Regions from separate parts of the Isoptericola jiangsuensis genome, predicted to be linked through region 3. Evidence: riboswitches for the same ligand, from Rfam matches in the RefSeq annotation. Region 3 holds a riboswitch; each other region holds the start of a gene.
The links. Region 3 has a riboswitch for cyclic di-AMP ahead of ATJ88_RS00745 (M15 family metallopeptidase). Riboswitches for the same ligand answer to the same signal wherever they lie in the genome.
Positions count from the first base shown of each region.

Region 1 (5,586 bases), 280 kb from region 3:
CCGTCGGGACGGCCCTCGCCACGCGGGAGTCGCACCTGTTCCGCTGGTTCAAGGAGCGCTGACCCGGAACGCGGACGGGCGGCAGGTCGCACCCCGGTGAGAGGTGCGTCCTGCCGCCCGTGCGTGCCAGGGGGAGCGTCAGACCCGGATGAAGACCGGGCTGCTCTGCCACATGGAGCGCTTGATGACGCCGGTGCGGGGGTTGCCCGCCTCGATGACACGGCCCTTGCCGGCGTAGATCGCGACGTGGCCGGGCGTGTAGACGAGGTCGCCGGGGCGCGCCGCGGCGCGCGAGACCTTCTTGCCGACGGACCGCTGCGCGGAGGACGAGCGCGGCAGGGTCTTGCCGGTCGCCTTCTTGTACACGTAGGAGGTGAAGCCGGAGCAGTCGAAGCCGGTGCGGGGGCTGCTGCCGCCGTAGGTGTAGCGGGTGCCGACGTAGCTGTTGGCGACCTTGACGACCTTGGTGCCGCTGGTCTGCTTCGGCTTGACGTTGACGGTGCGGTACTTGGTCACGTCCGCCAGGCCGGTGCGGGCGGCGGCGTCGGTGACGATGCGGACCTTGTTGCGGCCGACGTCGTACTTGCCCCAGGTGGGGCGGAAGCGGACGACGCCGTTGTTGTTGAGCTTCTTGACGGCGACCTTCTTGCCGTCGATGAAGACCTTGACGCGGCCGGGCACGGCGGTGCCGCCGCGGGTGGCCTTGACCGTGTAGACGGGGCGGGTGTTCTGCTTGCCCTTCGTCCCGGTCTTGCGCGACACGGTGATCGAGACGCGCGGGTGGGCCTGGGAGGCCGCGACGACGGTGCCGCCGAGGGCCTTGGTGCCGGAGGTGGTGGCCGCGGAGGCGGTCCCCGCCCCGGCGACGAGGGTGCCGCCGGCCAGCGCGGCCGTCAGCGACATCGCGACGGCGGCCCGGCGGAGACGGGAATGGTGTGCGGGGGCGACGCGCGTGGGCGCGCCGACGAGGGCGTCGGTCATCTTCTACCTCTCCAGCCTGCGAGATGAGCTGTCGGATTAGGCCGAGAAGTGTTGGCCTGCCGTCGAAGGACGACTTCACCCCGAGGACGACCGGCTGGTCGCCCGAAAGTGGTTCTCCCGCTGCTGCCGTCGGGTTCTGAGAAGCGACCGTCCGCCGGCAGCACTGGGCTTGCGGAACGGTGCACCGCCACGCACGGACGCGGGGCGACCCCGGCACGCTAACGACGCCGCACCGGCAGATCACAATCAGATAACGGTGAGTCGTCGGGGCTTTTCTGAAGAAGGTGTGAAGGAATGCGTCCGGAGGGATCAAGGCCGCCTGTCGGGAATATCCCTCGTGCCCACCTCGAACGGGGCGAAAGAACGCCGGAAAGGTCCGGTCCGCCGGGAAGGTCCCGTCGTGACGGCCGCCACACCCGGCGCCGTCGGTGCAGGTCAGCGCGACCCGTTCACAACTCCGGGGCTCGGGATCACTCCAGAAAGTCGCCCGGCAGGGGATCCGACGACGTCGCCAGGCACAGCCCGGTCCGGTCCCCGTCCGCCCACGACTCGGCCGTGGGCGTCCACACCACCAACGTCAGCGCGTCCCCGAGGGTTCCCCGGGCCTGCGGCCCCAGGAGGTCCGGGGTGCAGGCGCGCGCCGCGGCCCGCGCCAGCGCGTCGACCCCCGGCCAGACGGCGTCCGGCGCCGAGTCCGTGCGGCCCACCACCTGCGCGCGGTGCTCCACCGAGCAGGGCACCACCTCGACCGACGTGACGGTCGACGCCGTCGGCGCCGACGCGACGCACGACCCGAGGACGAGCTGCACCGCGTTCACCTCCGCCGGGGCGGACAGCGCCGCCGTCACGGGCTCCCACGCCCGCTCCCGGGTGCTGGACACCAGCCACGACACGCCCGCCGCGACCGCCACCACGAGGACCACGGTCGCCAGCACGCCGGCGACCCACCAGCGGGCCCGGCGCCGCGCGGCGGCCCGCTCGGCCGCCGTCGGCCCGCCCGGGGCGCCCCACCGCGAGCCGTGCACGGCCGGGTCCGGGTGCGCACCCACCGTCGGACGCGCCCCGGCCACCCGCTCCTGCGGCGCCGGGACCGTCCACGCCGACGGCTCCGGGGCCGTGGGACCCGGGGCGGCGAAGGACGGCTCGTCGGGGCGCTCGGTCATGTGCACAACCTATGCCCCGGACGGGGCCCCGGACCGGTCCGTGGGCAGGTCCGCGACGTCGAGGACGACGGGTACGTGGTCGCTCGCGCCCGTGCCGCGCCGCTCGTCCCGGTCGATCGTCACGCCCGTGACGCGCGCCGCCAGCGCCGCCGACGCGTACGCGAAGTCGATCCGCAGCCCCTTGTCCCGCGGGAACGCGAGCTGCTGGTAGTCCCAGTACGTGTAGGTCCGCTCGGCGGGCAGGTGCTCGCGGGTCACCTCCGTCAGGCCCGCCGTCGCGAACGCGTCGAACGCCTCCCGCTCCGGCGCCGACACGTGCGTGTGCCCCTCGAAGGCCGTCACGTCCCACACGTCCGTGTCCCGGGGGATGACGTTCCAGTCGCCCAGCAGGCCCAGCGGCAGGTCCGGCTCCGCGGTCACCCACTCCTGCGCCCGCGCCCGCAGCGCGGCCAGCCACTCCAGCTTGTACGCGTAGTGCGGGTCCGTCAGGGTGCGGCCGTGCGGCACGTACAGCGACCACACCCGCACGCCGCCGCACGTCGCGCCGAGCGCCCGCGCCTCCAGCGCCGGCTCCGCGCCCGCCTTGCCGAACCGCGGCTGGCCGCCGAACGACTCCTCCACGTCCGCCAGACCCACCCGGGACACCACCGCCACGCCGTTCCACTGGTGGTACCCCGCCGCCGCGACCTCGTACCCCGCGTCGGCGAACGCCGCCGTCGGGAACTGGTCCGCGCGGCACTTGGTCTCCTGGATCGCCAGCACGTCCGTGCCGGACCGCTCCAGGAAGGCCAGCACCCGCGGCAGACGGGTCCGGATCGAGTTCACGTTCCACGTCGCGATGCGCACACGCGCACCTTAGGGCTCTAGAGTGCCGACATGGGAACCGCGCTCGTCACCGGCGCCACCGCCGGCCTCGGACTGGAGTTCGCCTGGCAGCTCGCCACGGCCCGGCACGACCTCGTGCTCGTCGCGCGCGACACCGACCGGCTGGAACAGGTGGCCGCGCAGATCCGGGCCGCCGCCGGCGTCGGCGTCGAGGCGCTGCCCGCCGACCTGTCCGTGCCCGACGACGTCGCGCGCGTCGCCGCCCGCCTCGCCGTCGTCGGCGACCAGCCGGGCGACCCGCGCCCCGTCGGGCTCCTCGTCAACAACGCCGGGTTCGCCACCGCGCAGCACTTCGTCGACGGCGATCTCGACGTCGAGCTCCGCGCCGTGGACGTCATGGTGCGCGCCGTCGTGGAGCTCAGCCACGCCGCCGTCGGCCAGATGCAGGCCCGCGGTCGCGGCGCGATCCTCAACGTCGCGTCCGTCGCGGCCCTCACCGCGGGCGGCACCTACGCCGCCGCGAAGGCGTACGTGCGCACCTTCACCGAGGGCCTCGCCGTCGAGCTCGCCGGCACCGGCGTCACCGCCACCGTCCTGTGCCCCGGGTTCACCCGCACCGAGTTCCACCAGCGCGCCGGGGTGTCCATGTCGTCGGTCCCCGACGCCGCGTGGCTCGACGCGCCGTTCGTCGTCGCCTCCGCGCTCGCGGACGTGCGGCGCGGCATCGTCATCTCCACGCCGTCGGGCCGGTACAAGGCGGCCTCCGCGCTGCTGCGGGTGCTGCCGCGCTCCGCGGTGCGCGCCATCGGCCACTACCGCTGACGCGGGGATCGCGCGATCAGGACCGTACGCTGGGACGCATGACCTCCGACTTCTCCCCGACCCCCCGCGAGCAGCTGCGTGATCTCATCGCGGAGCTCGCCGTCGTGCACGGCAAGGTGACCCTGTCGTCCGGCAAGGAGGCCGACTACTACGTCGACCTGCGCCGCGTGACCCTGCACCACCGGGCCGCCCCGCTCATCGGGCACGTGCTGCTCGACCACCTGGAGGAGGCGGGGCTCGGCACGGCCGAGGTCGACGCCGTCGGCGGGCTGACGCTCGGTGCCGACCCCATCGCGACCGCGCTGCTGCACGCCGCGGCGTCGCGCGGCCAGGACCTCGACGCGTTCGTGGTGCGCAAGGCCGCGAAGGCGCACGGCATGCAGCGCCAGATCGAGGGCCCGGACATCGCGGGCCGCAAGGTCGTCGTCCTGGAGGACACCACGACCACGGGCGGGTCGCCGATCACGGCGATCGAGGCCGCGCGGGCCGCGGGCGCCGAGGTGCTGGCCTGCGCCACGATCGTCGACCGCGCCACGGGCGCGGGCGAGAAGATCGAGGCGCTGGGCGTGCCGTACCACTACCTGTTCGACCTGACCGACCTCGGCCTGGCCTGACCTCCCCCCCGGCCGGCGGGGTCAGACGCGGTCGACGAGGTCCTTGATCGAGTCCACCACGTGCGACGGGCGGAACGGGTGCTGCTCGACCTCGTCGGCGGAGGTCGACCCGGTCAGGACGAGGAACGTCTCGAGCCCGGCCTCGATGCCCGCGACGACGTCGGTGTCCATGCGGTCGCCGATCATCGCGGTGGTCTCGGAGTGCGCGTCGATCCGGTTGAGCGCGGAGCGGAACATCATCGGGTTGGGCTTGCCCACGTAGTAGGGCTGGCGCCCGGTGGCCGCCGTGATCATGGCGGCGACCGCTCCGGTGGCGGGCAGCGGGCCCTCCGCCGACGGCCCGGTGGTGTCCGGGTTGGTGGCGATGAACCGGGCGCCGTCACGGATCAGGCGCACGGCCCGGGTGATGGCCTCGAACGAGTAGGTGCGGGTCTCGCCGAGCACCACGTAGTCGGGGGCGGTGTCGGTGAGGGTGTAGCCGGCCTCGTGCAGCGCGGTGGTGAGACCGGCCTCGCCGATGGCGTACGCGGACCCGCCGGGCACCTGGTCGGCGAGGAACGTCGCGGTCGCCATCGCGGACGTCCAGATCGACTCCTCGGGGACGTCGATGCCGGACCGGGCGAGGCGCGCAGCGAGGTCGCGGCCGGTGTAGATCGAGTTGTTGGTCAGCACGAGGAACGGCCGACCGGCGTCACGCAGCGCGGCGACGAACTCGGGCGCCCCCGGGATGGCCTTGCCCTCGTGGACCAGCACGCCGTCCATGTCCGTCAGCCAGCAGTCGATCTGTCGTCCCGTCATGGACCCACGGTAGTTGGTCCCGGCCCGTGGACGTCCACGGGATCTGCACGACGGGACGGCGCGCCGCCCGGCGGCGGCCCGTAGGCTCCCGGGGGTGACCAACGAATCCGTCGTGACGACCGACACCGGCGCCGTGCGGCGCCATGCCGCGCCGCCCTCCGGGACGCCCTGGCACCACGCCCCGGGCCTGGCCCTGCGGGGCGGGCTCGTGGGGATGGCGGAGTCCGTCCCCGGGATCTCGGGCGGCACGGTCGCGCTGGTCGTGGGTCTGTACGACCGGCTGCTCACCGCGGCCAGCCAGGTGGTGCACGCGCTGCGCGAGCTCGTGCAGGGCGTCGCCCAGGGCCACGGCCTGCGGCCGGCACGCCGGGCGCTGCGGGCCG
Region 1 covers NZ_PDJJ01000001.1:449,616-455,201, forward strand. Annotated here, with positions in the region: gene ATJ88_RS02085 (hypothetical protein) at 1-62, shown strand, start outside; gene ATJ88_RS02090 (C40 family peptidase) at 139-981, opposite strand; cyclic di-AMP (ydaO/yuaA leader) riboswitch at 980-1,126, opposite strand; gene ATJ88_RS02095 (septum formation family protein) at 1,452-2,144, opposite strand; gene ATJ88_RS02100 (exodeoxyribonuclease III) at 2,154-2,990, opposite strand; gene ATJ88_RS02105 (SDR family NAD(P)-dependent oxidoreductase) at 3,021-3,791, shown strand; gene pyrE (orotate phosphoribosyltransferase) at 3,830-4,405, shown strand; gene ATJ88_RS02115 (HAD-IIA family hydrolase) at 4,427-5,203, opposite strand; gene ATJ88_RS02120 (DUF368 domain-containing protein) at 5,298-5,586, shown strand, end outside.
Region 1: linked by a shared signal. The riboswitch ahead of ATJ88_RS02090 (C40 family peptidase) and the one ahead of ATJ88_RS00745 (M15 family metallopeptidase) in region 3 are both predicted to bind cyclic di-AMP.

Region 2 (5,586 bases), 3.2 Mb from region 3:
CACCGCCGGTGGCCTCCTGGTCTCGACCATCGGTGGCGCCACCGCCGCGCACGCCGCGCCGGTCGATGCGGACGCCGCCAAGAAGCTCAGCACCGTGGACCTGGGTGCGCTGACCGACCAGGCCCGCGAGGCCCTGGAGTCGGCTCCGGTCGTGACGGTCGACGCGGACGCGAAGGTCGACGTCGAGAAGATCACGCCGAGGATCGCCAAGAAGGCGGAGATCAAGGCGGCCCCGGAGCCCGAGCCCGTCGTCGAGCGCACGGTCGCCCCGTCGCGCTCCGCCGAGCGCACCGAGGTCTCCTCCTCCACCGAGACGTCGACCGAGGCCTCCTCGGTCCCGGCCTCCGCCGTCGGCTCGTCGGTGATCTCCGTGGCGTCGCGCTACGTGGGCGTCCCCTACGTCTCGGGCGGCACCACCCCCTCGGGCTTCGACTGCTCGGGCTTCACCCAGTACGTCTTCGCGCAGGTCGGCATCTCGCTGCCGCGCTCCTCCTCGGACCAGCGCTACGCCGGCACCGTCGTGTCGCGTGCCGCCGCGCAGCCGGGCGACCTCATCTGGACCCCGGGCCACATCGCGATCTACGCGGGCGGCAACACGCAGATCGACGCGCCCCGCCCGGGCAAGACGATCCAGTTCCGCAGCATCTGGCAGTCCAACCCGACGTTCATCCGCGTCGGCTGAGACGGCCCGCCCCGGCCTTCGGAGGCCCGGTCCGCACCACGGTGCGGACCGGGCCTCCGGCCGTTGCCGGCGCGTCGTCGCAGGGCGCTCGGCCGCGGCCTGCCGGTGCTGGTGAGCGGCCTCCGACGCCCCGCTGACGGCCGCGCGAACGACGCGTCACGAGGTCGTGATCGAAACGTGACATCAGCCCGTCGATCCGATACGGTTCATCCGTCGGCGGAGCACTCCGCCGACCCTCGACCGGACGCCGAGTCCTGCCACCGGTCGGGGAGCCGGAACCCATGGCAGGAGCGGGGGACCCAATTCTGGGCATCGGAGACGGTGTCCTCGGGGTGAAGCCGGACAGGACGAGAGTCCTGGAAGGCCGGGTGATTCTCCCACCCGAACCCGACAGCTGACCTCGTAGGCGACGGGAGAGGAACACTGTTGAACGCACGCACCACCCTGCGCGGACGGCATCGCGCCGCACGCCGTCCCCTGATGGCTGCTCCCTCGGGCGCGGCCGGCCGTCGGGTCGCCGTCGTCGCCACCGCCGGTGGCCTCCTGGTCTCGACCATCGGTGGCGCCACCGCCGCGCACGCCGCGCCGGTCGACTCCGACGCCGCCAAGAAGCTCAGCACCGTGGACCTGGGTGCGCTGACCGACCAGGCCCGCGAGGCCCTGGAGTCGGCTCCGGTCGTGACGGTCGACGCGGACGCGAAGGTCGACGTCGAGAAGATCACGCCGAAGATCGCCAAGAAGGCGGAGATCAAGGCGGCCCCGGAGCCCGAGCCCGTCGTCGAGCGCACGGTCGCCCCGTCGCGCTCCGCCGAGCGCACCGAGGTCTCCACCTCGTCGTCGTCCACCGAGACCGCGACCCCCGTCGCCTCGAACGGCTCCCGTGGCGCGCAGGCCGTGTCCATCGCGGCGCGCTACATCGGCGTGAAGTACGTCGTGGGCGGCGCCTCGCCGTCGGGCTTCGACTGCTCGGGTCTGGTCACCTACGCCTACGCCCAGCTCGGCGTCTCCCTGCCCCGGTCGTCCAGCGCGATCCGCACCGCGAGCAACGTCGCGGTCGTGTCCCAGGCGGAGGCCCAGCCGGGCGACCTCATCTGGTCCCCGGGCCACATCTCGATCTACGCCGGTGGCGGCCAGCAGGTCGAGGCCACGCGCCCCGGCGGCTGGATCGTCCGCCAGTCGAGCCTCTGGCAGTCCAGCCCGGTCTTCCTCCGGGTCCTCGGCTGACCGTCGCGTCACTCCGACGAACGCCCCGGCACCTCCACGGTGCCAGGGCGTTCGTCGTCCCGCCGACCGCGTGCTTTGCTACGCCTTTCGCCCTGCTTTCGCTACCCTTGAAGCAGGAATGACGGACGTCGAGGTCCGGTCACGACGGGAGGCGCGAGATGACACGTCCTGAGGTGGTTCTGGTCGGGGTCGACGGATCCCCTGCGAGCCTGCACGCCCTCGACTGGGCCGCGGCGTACGCGGAACGCGTCGGCTGGGGCGTGCACGTGGTCTGCAGCTACTCGCTGCCGTCGTTCACCGCCGCCTCCCTCGACGGCGGCTACGCGGCCCTCGACGACACCGCCATCGCGGAGGGCGCGAAGGCCGTCCTCGCGGAGGCGGAGGCGCGCCTGGCGGGCCGTGCCGTCGCCGTGCAGGGCACGGTCGCGACCGGCGACGCCGCCGGGGTGCTGGTCGAGCTGTCCGCCGAGCACAGCCTGGCCGTCGTGGGGACGCGCGGGCGCGGCGGCTTTACGGAGCGACTCCTGGGGACGGTGTCGTCCGCGCTGCCGGCGCACGCCCACTGCCCCACGGTCGTGGTGCCGTACCGGGGCGGTGCGGACGACCCCGACCGCCGTGACGCCGACTCGGTGCACGACGTGCACCGGATCGTCGTGGGGGTGGACGGGTCGCCGTCGGCGGAGGTCGCCCTGCGGCACGCGGTGCGGCAGGCGGAGACCTGGGGTGCGGAGCTCGTCGCGGTCGCCGGGGTGCCGCTCGGCACGGGTGCCGGGATGCTGGCCTGGCTGCCGTCCCAGATCGACCACGAGCAGGTGCTGGACGACGTCAAGGCCGGGCTCGACGTCATCGTCGACCGCGTCGCGGCGGACCACCCCGGGCTGACCATCAAGCGGCACGTCCTGGACGGTTCCGGGGCGGAGCTGCTCACGGAGTTCTCGACGGCCGCCGACCTCATCGTCGTGGGGTCGCGAGGCCGGGGCGGGTTCCGGGGCCTGCTGCTGGGTTCGACGAGCCAGGCGGTGCTCCACCACGCGAAGTGCCCGGTGCTGGTCGTGACCCGCAAGTGCGACAAGGAGCTCCAGGAGGAGTCCGCCGCCTGACCCAGCCCCGCTGCGGGCAGGAGATCTGCGGTGCGAAGGCCTCGCCCGACGGCGGATCTCCTGCCCACAGCGGGGCCGGGGGTGGAGCGGTCAGTGCCGGGTGCGGTACAGGTGCATGGTGATCGGCGCGAAGATCGCGGTCATCACCACGGCGGAGACGAGGACGGTGACGATCTCCCCGGTGCTCGCGACGCCCGCCATGAGACCACGGACCGCGGTGACGAGGTGGGAGACCGGGTTGAGCTCGACGAACCGCTGCAGGCCCGACGGCATGGTGGACGGGTCCACGAAGATGTTCGACGCGAACGTCAGCGGCATGAGGACCATCATCGACACCCCCATGACGGCGTTCGGGGTGCGCAGCAGCAGCCCGAGGATGGTGAAGATCCAGCTCAGCGCGAAGGCGAACACGAGCAGCAGCGCGACGCCCGCGACGACGCCGACCACGCCGCCGTCGGGCCGGAACCCGAGGACGAGGCCGAGCCCGATGCACATGACCGACGCGATCGAGTAGCGCACCGTGTCGCCGAGCAGGGCGCCGACGATGGGTGCCGGACGCCAGATCGGCAGGGACCGGAACCGGTCGAACACGCCCTTGGTGATGTCGGTGTTGAGCGTGTAGCCCGTGTACACGGTGACGATGACGATGGTCTGCACGAGGATGCCCGGCAGCAGGAACTGGATGTAGGCCTGCGTCGACCCGGCCAGCGCCCCGCCGAACAGGTACGTGAACATCAGCGTGAAGATGACGGGGGAGACGAGCACGTCGAAGAGCTGCTCGGGGACGTGCTTGATCTTGAGCAGGGCCCGCCAGGCGAACGTCAGCGAGCAGGACACGGCGCCGGGCCGCGGCGGGCGCGCCTCGAGGGCGACGGCGTCGCGCAGGGTGGTGGTGCTGAGGTCGGCGGTGGTCATCGGGAGACCTCCTCGGCGGCGGGTTCGGCGTCCGGGTCGTCGACGGGCAGGGGCTTGCCCGTCAGGGTGAGGAAGACCTCGTCGAGGCTCGGCTGGCCGAGCGCGAGCTCGGGGACGGCGATGCCGGCCTCGCCGAGGGCGGGCAGGACCTGCGCCACGAGGTGCGCGCCGTCGTCGGGGACGCGGGCGCTCAGGGCGTACGGGTCGGTGGGGAGGGTCGGGCGGGTGCCGAGGGTGCGGGCGAGGATGTCGGCGGCCTCGGCCCGGCGGGACGAGTCGGCGAGGCGGAGGTCGACGGTGCCCTGCCCGACGGACCGTTTGAGCTCCGTCGGCGTGCCCTCCGCGACGAGGCGGCCCGCGTCGATGACGCCGATGCGGTCGGCGAGCTGGTCGGCCTCCTCCAGGTACTGCGTGGTGAGCAGGACGGTCGCGCCGTCGTCGACGAGGACGCGGACGATGTCCCACACCTGGTTGCGGGAGCGGGGGTCGAGGCCGGTGGTCGGCTCGTCGAGGAACAGCACGCGCGGGGACAGCACGAGGGAGGCGGCGAGGTCGATGCGGCGCCGCATCCCGCCGGAGTAGGTCTTGACCTGGCGGGAGCCTGCGTCGGTGAGGCTGAACGCCTCGAGCAGGTCGGCGACGCGGCCCTTCGCGGCGCTGCCGCGGAACCCGTACAGCCGGGCCAGCATGAGCAGGTTCTCCGTGCCGGTGAGGTCCTCGTCCACGGACGCGTACTGGCCGGTGAGACCCACGGCGGCGCGGACGGCGTCGGCCTCGGCGACGACGTCGTGCCCGAGCACGCGCGCGGTGCCGGCGTCGGCGCGCAGCAGCGTGGCGAGCATCCGCACGACCGTCGTCTTGCCGGCGCCGTTGGGGCCGAGCAGCCCGTAGACGCTGCCCGCGGGGACGGCGAGGTCGACGCCGTCGACGGCCCGGGTGGTCTTCTTGCCGGAGGTGAAGTGCTTGACGAGGCCGGTGGCCTCGACCGCGAGGGGCGGTCCGCCCGTGGCGTCGCTCATGGGATCTCCTCGATGATGTCCGTCCAACCTAGAACGTAGGACGGCCCACCGACAGGCTTTTCATCGGTCCCGCAGCACGGCCCGGACGAGATCGAGGATCGCGGCGTCGTCCAGACCGTCGGCCCGGGCCCGGTCCACCAGGGCGCGGACCGACCGGACCAGGGCGCCGTGCCCGGCGTCGGGGGTGCCGGCCACGACGGTCCCGGTGCGGCGGCGGGAGACGACGACCCCCGACTGCTCGAGCTCGCGGTAGGCACGCTGCACGGTGCCGACGGCGATCCCCAGGTCGTGGGCCAGGGTGCGGGACGCGGGCAGCCGGTCCCCGGGCGCGAGGTCCCCGACGGCGACCAGCCCGGCGACCTGGCTCCGGATCTGCTCGTAGACGGGGGTGGGGGAGCGCAGGTCGACGCGGATCCCGGTCACCGGGTCTCCGTGGTCGTCGGGGTGGGCGCGGTGCGTGGCTCGCGTCGTCGTGCGGCGCCGACGGCGGTCACCGCGGCGACGGCTGATCCGACGGCGACGAGCAGCGCCATGACGAGTGCGGCGGTGCCGAGCGTGGTCAGGGCGGGGTCGGTCGACGTCTGCCAGAGGTCGTCGACGGCGTAGTGGGCGGTTCCCGCGTTCCGGGCTGCCCCTCCGGCGGTGG
Region 2 covers NZ_PDJJ01000001.1:3,351,283-3,356,868, reverse strand. Annotated here, with positions in the region: gene ATJ88_RS15100 (C40 family peptidase) at 1-682, shown strand, start outside; cyclic di-AMP (ydaO/yuaA leader) riboswitch at 943-1,105, shown strand; gene ATJ88_RS15095 (C40 family peptidase) at 1,163-1,906, shown strand; gene ATJ88_RS15090 (universal stress protein) at 2,065-3,006, shown strand; gene ATJ88_RS15085 (ABC transporter permease) at 3,097-3,921, opposite strand; gene ATJ88_RS15080 (ATP-binding cassette domain-containing protein) at 3,918-4,940, opposite strand; gene ATJ88_RS18850 (GntR family transcriptional regulator) at 5,001-5,363, opposite strand; gene ATJ88_RS15070 (hypothetical protein) at 5,360-5,586, opposite strand, start outside.
Region 2: linked by a shared signal. The riboswitch ahead of ATJ88_RS15095 (C40 family peptidase) and the one ahead of ATJ88_RS00745 (M15 family metallopeptidase) in region 3 are both predicted to bind cyclic di-AMP.

Region 3 (5,586 bases):
CACCCGAAACGCCCCAGAGGGGATGCAGCCTCTCCGATCGCACGGGAGACTCCCTGCCCACCGCGAGCACCCGTCGTGTGACCCGTCGGACAGCGTGACGGACGTGACCCCCGCGAAGGGCCTGGCTAGAGTGGCGATGTCGTCGTGGTCGTGAGGAGGTGCGTGTGATCAGGTCCCTGCGCGCTCTGCTCCTCGGGCGGCGTCAGCGGCTCTCGGCCGCCTTCCTCGTGCTCCTGCTGATCGTCGGCGTCGCGTTGATGCACGCCATGAGCGGGACCGCGTCGGGCCACGGGACCACGCGGGTCGTCGCCTCGGCGTCGGTGAGCAGTGGTCACCACGAGTCCGTGTCACCGCCGGCCACGGGCGACGGGTGGGGCGCGGCGTCCACCGCACCCGGCGCGCCGGACCGATCAGCTGCGTCCGCTCCAGCTGCGGCCGGCCTGACGACGACGGCGTCGACGCTCGTCCCGGCGGACGTGCCGTGCGACGACGGCTGCGGGCACCACCACGACATGGTCACCGCGATGTGCCTCATGGTGCTCGCGGTGCTTCTGGTGCTGACCCTGCCCGGCGCCCGCGGGCTGCTGCTCGCGGAGTCCGCCTGGCCTCGCGCGGGTGCCTGGCTCGCCGACTCGTGGCGGCGATGGGCCGAGGGGCCGTCGCTGCACGCCCTGGGGATCTCTCGGACGTAGTCCCGCACGGTTCCGTGGCGCGCCGTGGCGCGCCGCCGTTCCTGGGCCCGTGGCGGGCCCCCGTGTGGAAGACCCCGAGAAAGGCAAGACCCTCATGACGCACACCCTGATGCGGCGCGCCCTCGCGCCCGTCGTCGCCCTTGCCGTCGTCGGCGCGCTCGCCGCGTGCAGCGACACCGAACCGAGCGGTCCCGGTACCAGGGCCGCCGCCTCGTCCCAGGACTCGGCGGCGTTCAACATGGCGGACGTGATGTTCGCGCAGATGATGATCCCGCACCACGAGCAGGCGATCGAGATGTCCGACGTGCTGCTCGGCAAGGACGGGATCGACCCCGAGGTGGTCGACCTCGCGGAGCAGATCAAGCAGGCGCAGGGGCCGGAGATCGAGACGATGTCGGGCTGGCTCGACGAGTGGGACATGGGCATGGACGGCGCCGGTCACGACGCCGTGCACGGCATGATGTCCGGCTCGGACATGGAGTCGCTCGAGGAGGCGGACGGCGCGCAGGCCCAGACGCTGTTCCTCGAGCAGATGATCGTCCACCACGAGGGTGCGGTCGACATGGCCGCCGACGAGGTGGACGACGGACGGTTCCCGGCGACGGTCGAGATGGCGCAGACCATCGTCGAGACGCAGACGGACGAGATCCGGTTCATGGAAGACCTGCTCGCCGCCGAGTGACGCCCCCTGACGGCGGCGCCCGCCGGTGCGGGCGCCGCCGTCCCTGACGACTCCGAGGACCACCTCATGAAGACCGCATCCGCGCGCGCCCGCGCGCTCCTCTCGGCGGCGGTGCTGCCCGCTCTCGCCGCCTGTTCCACCCCCGCCGACGGCATCGACGACGCCGACGACCCGACGGGCGAATCGCTCGGCCACGTGCACGCCCTGGTGCACGACCCCGGCACCGACCAGCTGCTCGCCGCCACCCACACGGGTGTGTGGCTGCTGCCCGACCCGACCGCGCCGTCGTCCGGCGAAGACGCCGTCCGCCGGGTGGGCGCAGGCACGCAGGACACGATGGGCATGGCCCTCGGTCCGGACGGCGCGCTCTACGCGTCGGGTCATCCCGGCCCGGGCGAGGACCCGGACCTGTCCCCGCCGAACCTCGGCCTCCAGCGCAGCACCGACGGTGCGACGACGTGGGAGCCGGTGTCGTTGCGGGGCGAGGTCGACTTCCACGCCCTGACGACCGCGACGACCCCGGACGGCTCCGTGCGGGTCGCGGGGCTCGACTCCGGGACGTCCACGATCCTGGTGAGCGACGACGCCGGCCGGTCCTGGTCGCAGGGCGCGACGCTCGCGCTCCGCGACCTGGCGTTCCTCGCCGGTGAGGCGGACTCCCTGGTCGCGACGACGCCCGGCGGCGTGCAGGTCAGCGACGACGCGGCGGGTTCGTTCGCCCCCGTGCCGGACGCGCCGCTGCTGGTGCTGGTGGAGGTGCTGCCGGCCGGTGGCGTCGTCGGCCTCGACGACGCGGGAACGGTGTGGACGGCCGGGGACGACCTGACGGGTTGGCGGTCGCACGGCGGCACCGACGAGGTCGTGGAGGCGCTGACGACGGTCCCGACGGCGGACGGCAAGGACACGGCGCTCGTCGTCGCGACGTCCGCGGCGGTGCTGGTCAGCGACGATCTCGGCGGCACGTGGGACGAGCTGGCGGCCGTCCCGTGAGGCGCCGTGACCTGATCGTGACAATTCTCGGCGGACGGGATATGGTCCAGTCACCCCTCGGGAACGAGGGTCGTCCGGACGGACGCCGAGCCCTGTCACCGTCCCGGACCACCGACGAACCGAACGACAGGGGCGGGGGAACCACTTCCGGGCACTGCGGTGTCCTCGGGGTGAAGCCGAGCGGATGTCATCCGCTGGCCGGGTCAGTCTCCGACCCGAACCCGACAGCTAACTTCGTAGGCGTCAGGAGATCGTGCATGCCATCCCGCACCTGCGGGCGCCGTCCTGCGCCCCGCACCCCGGGCCTCGCGCCCGTCGCCGCTCCGTCGGCTCCGTCCTCCCGGTCGTCGCGTCCCGTGACGTGCGTCGCCGCGCACCTGCGGGGGGTGCGATGAGGCACGCGCGTGAGGCGGCCCCGACCGCGCCGCCCACCGTCACGTCGTCCGGCCCCCCGACCCGGTCCGCCGCGAGCCGCGGCCGCGGCCGCCACTTCGCCGAGCCGGCCCCGCGCCGGCACCGGCAGGGCCCGACCTGGTCGTCCCTCGCGCCGAAGAGCTGGCCCCTGAGCATCGGGGTGGGCCTCGCGGTGACGATGGCGACGACCACCGGACTCGCGGTGGCGTCCGGCACGCCCGTGCCCGTCCTGGGTGACGCGCCCGAGGGTGCCGCGCCGGTCGCGGACGCCGGGACGACGACGGACACCGTGGACGCGTCACGGGCGGCCGCCCTGCTGGCCGACCGTGACGGCGTCGGCGGCGGCGGGTCGGCGTCGCGCTCCGGCGTGCGCGCGGCCGCGCCCGTCGCGGCCGCCGCGACCGGTGGTGTCGTCGTCGACGCGGACGCCACCCTCACCACGGAGAAGGTGCGGGTGGACGTCGAGGCGGCTCCCGAGCCTCCCGTCCTGCCCGGCTGCGACGGCCTCGCGACCGGCGCCGGCACCAACGGCAGCATCTCGTCGTCCGAGATGTGCAACCTGTGGGACGGCGGCCCGGCGATCCGTGCGGACGCAGCCGTGGCGCTCGCCCGTCTCAACCAGGCGTACCGCGGGGTGTTCGGCGAGGACATGTGCGTCACCGACGGCTACCGCAGCTACAGCCAGCAGGTCGCGACGAAGGCGGCCAAGGGCTACCTCGCGGCCACGCCCGGCACGTCCAACCACGGGTGGGGCCTCGCCGTCGACCTGTGCCCGGAGACGTACGCGGGTGACCGGTGGACGTGGCTCGCCGCGCACGGCCCCGACTACGGCTGGGACAACCCGGACTGGGCGCGCGCCGGCGGGTCGAAGTACGAGCCGTGGCACTGGGAGTTCACCGCCGCGGTGGCCGTGAAGTCCGCCTACTGAGGGCTGCACCCCGCGCGGGCCGGCCTGCGACACCGCAGGTCAGCCCGCGCGTGGCAGGGACGGTGGCCCTATCGTCGTACCGTGCACGGCAGCACCGGCGGCCTGCTGGGCCGTGACGACGAGCGGCGACGGATCGCCGCCGTCGTCGGTGCTGCCCGGAACGGCCGTGGCAGCGCTCTCCTGCTCCTCGGTGAGCCGGGCGTCGGCAAGTCGTCGCTGGTGGCCGACGCGGTGCAGGACGCCGGGCTCGACGTGGTCCGGGCGGACGGGTTCGAGGCCGAGTCGTCGATGCCGTACGCGGCCGTGCAACGCGTCGTCGGGCGGCTGACCGGCCATCTCGACGCCCTCCCGGCCCGGCAGCGCGAGCCGCTGCTCGTCGCGTCGGGCAGCGCCGAGGGCCCGCCGCCCGACCGGTTCCTCGTCGGTCTGGGCGTGCTCAGCCTCCTCGCGGCGGCGGGGAGCAGCCGCCCGGTGCTGTGCGTGGCCGACGACGCCCATCACCTCGACGCCGAGAGCCTGGACGTCCTGGCGTTCGTCGCGCGTCGGCTGGGGGCCGAGCGCGTGGCCCTGCTGCTCGCCGGCCGCGTCGAGAGCGGGCTCGAGCAGCGCCTCGCGGGGATGCCGGTCCTGGAGGTCGGAGGCCTGGCACCCGAGCCCGCCGCCGCGGTGCTGAACAGGTCCGCCGGCGCCCCCTTCCCGCCGACGACGACCGCCGCCATCGTGCGGGCCACGGGTGGCAACCCCCTCGCCCTGACCGACCTCGCCGCCGACCCTCTGCTGCGCGAGCTCGACGGCCTCGGCCTCGGCCCCGACCCCGTGCCGATCGGCAGCCACCTCGAGGCCCACTACCTGCGCCGCGTCATGCACACGTCGGCCGCCGTGCAGGGGTGGCTGCTGCTCGCCGCCGCCGACTCCTCCGGCGACCCCCGGCTGCTCGCCGAGGCCGCACCACGCTGCGGGGTGAAGGTCGACGACGGCGACGAGGCCGAGGCGGCGGGGCTGGTCGCGCTCGACCCCGGGGTGCGGTTCCGGCACCCGCTCGTGCGGTCGGCCGTCTACCGGTCGGCGTCCGGGGTGCAGCGCCGTCGCGTGCACGCCGCGCTCGCGCGGGCCGCGGCCGACCTGGGACTGGTCGAGGCCGAGGCGTGGCACGCGTCGCGCACGGTCACCGGGGTCGACGCCGACGTCGCGGACCGGCTCGATCGGGCCGCGCTGCTCGCCGCCCGCCGCGGCGGGTCGACGTCGCGCGCCGGCATCCTCACGCGGGCGGCCGAGCTCACGCCGCCCGGGCCGGCGCGGGACGTCCGGCAGGTCGCGGCGGCGGAGGCGACGCTCGAGGCGGGGGCCGCCGACGTCGCGCGCCGCCTGCTGGGCACCGTCGACGAGTCCCGCCTCGACCCGGTGTCCCGCGGCCGGCTGGTGAGCGTGCGCAGCGCCGCGGCCATGTTCCTGGCGGACCCGGAGGGCGTGCGCTCGGCGTCCGCGGACCAGCTCCGGGCCGCGGACGCGTTCCGCGGCCACGACCCCGCCCGCGAGCAGGAGGCGCTGCTGCACGCGTTCGAGATGTGCCTGACCGCGGAGCGCCTGGTCACCGGGACGACGTTGGAGGCGGTCGGCCGCCGGGTGGCGCAGGGCGCCGCCGAGGCCGAGGGGGCGGGCGCCGTCGTGCTGCGCGGCATCGCCGCCCTGATGCTGGAACCGTACGCCCGTGCCGTCGGTCCGGCCCGCGCCGCCCTCGAGACCGTCCTCGCGCAGCCCGACGACCTCCTGCGGTTCCGCGGGACGCTCGTCGCCGCCGTCGGCGTGTTCCTCTGGGACGAGCGCGGCCGCGCGCGCGGGCTGGACCGGGCGCGGCGGGCGGCGCGCCGGCTCGGGGACCT
Region 3 covers NZ_PDJJ01000001.1:165,648-171,233, forward strand. Annotated here, with positions in the region: gene ATJ88_RS00730 (hypothetical protein) at 165-692, shown strand; gene ATJ88_RS00735 (DUF305 domain-containing protein) at 787-1,374, shown strand; gene ATJ88_RS00740 (WD40/YVTN/BNR-like repeat-containing protein) at 1,441-2,364, shown strand; cyclic di-AMP (ydaO/yuaA leader) riboswitch at 2,467-2,623, shown strand; gene ATJ88_RS00745 (M15 family metallopeptidase) at 2,756-3,706, shown strand; gene ATJ88_RS00750 (helix-turn-helix transcriptional regulator) at 3,788-5,586, shown strand, end outside.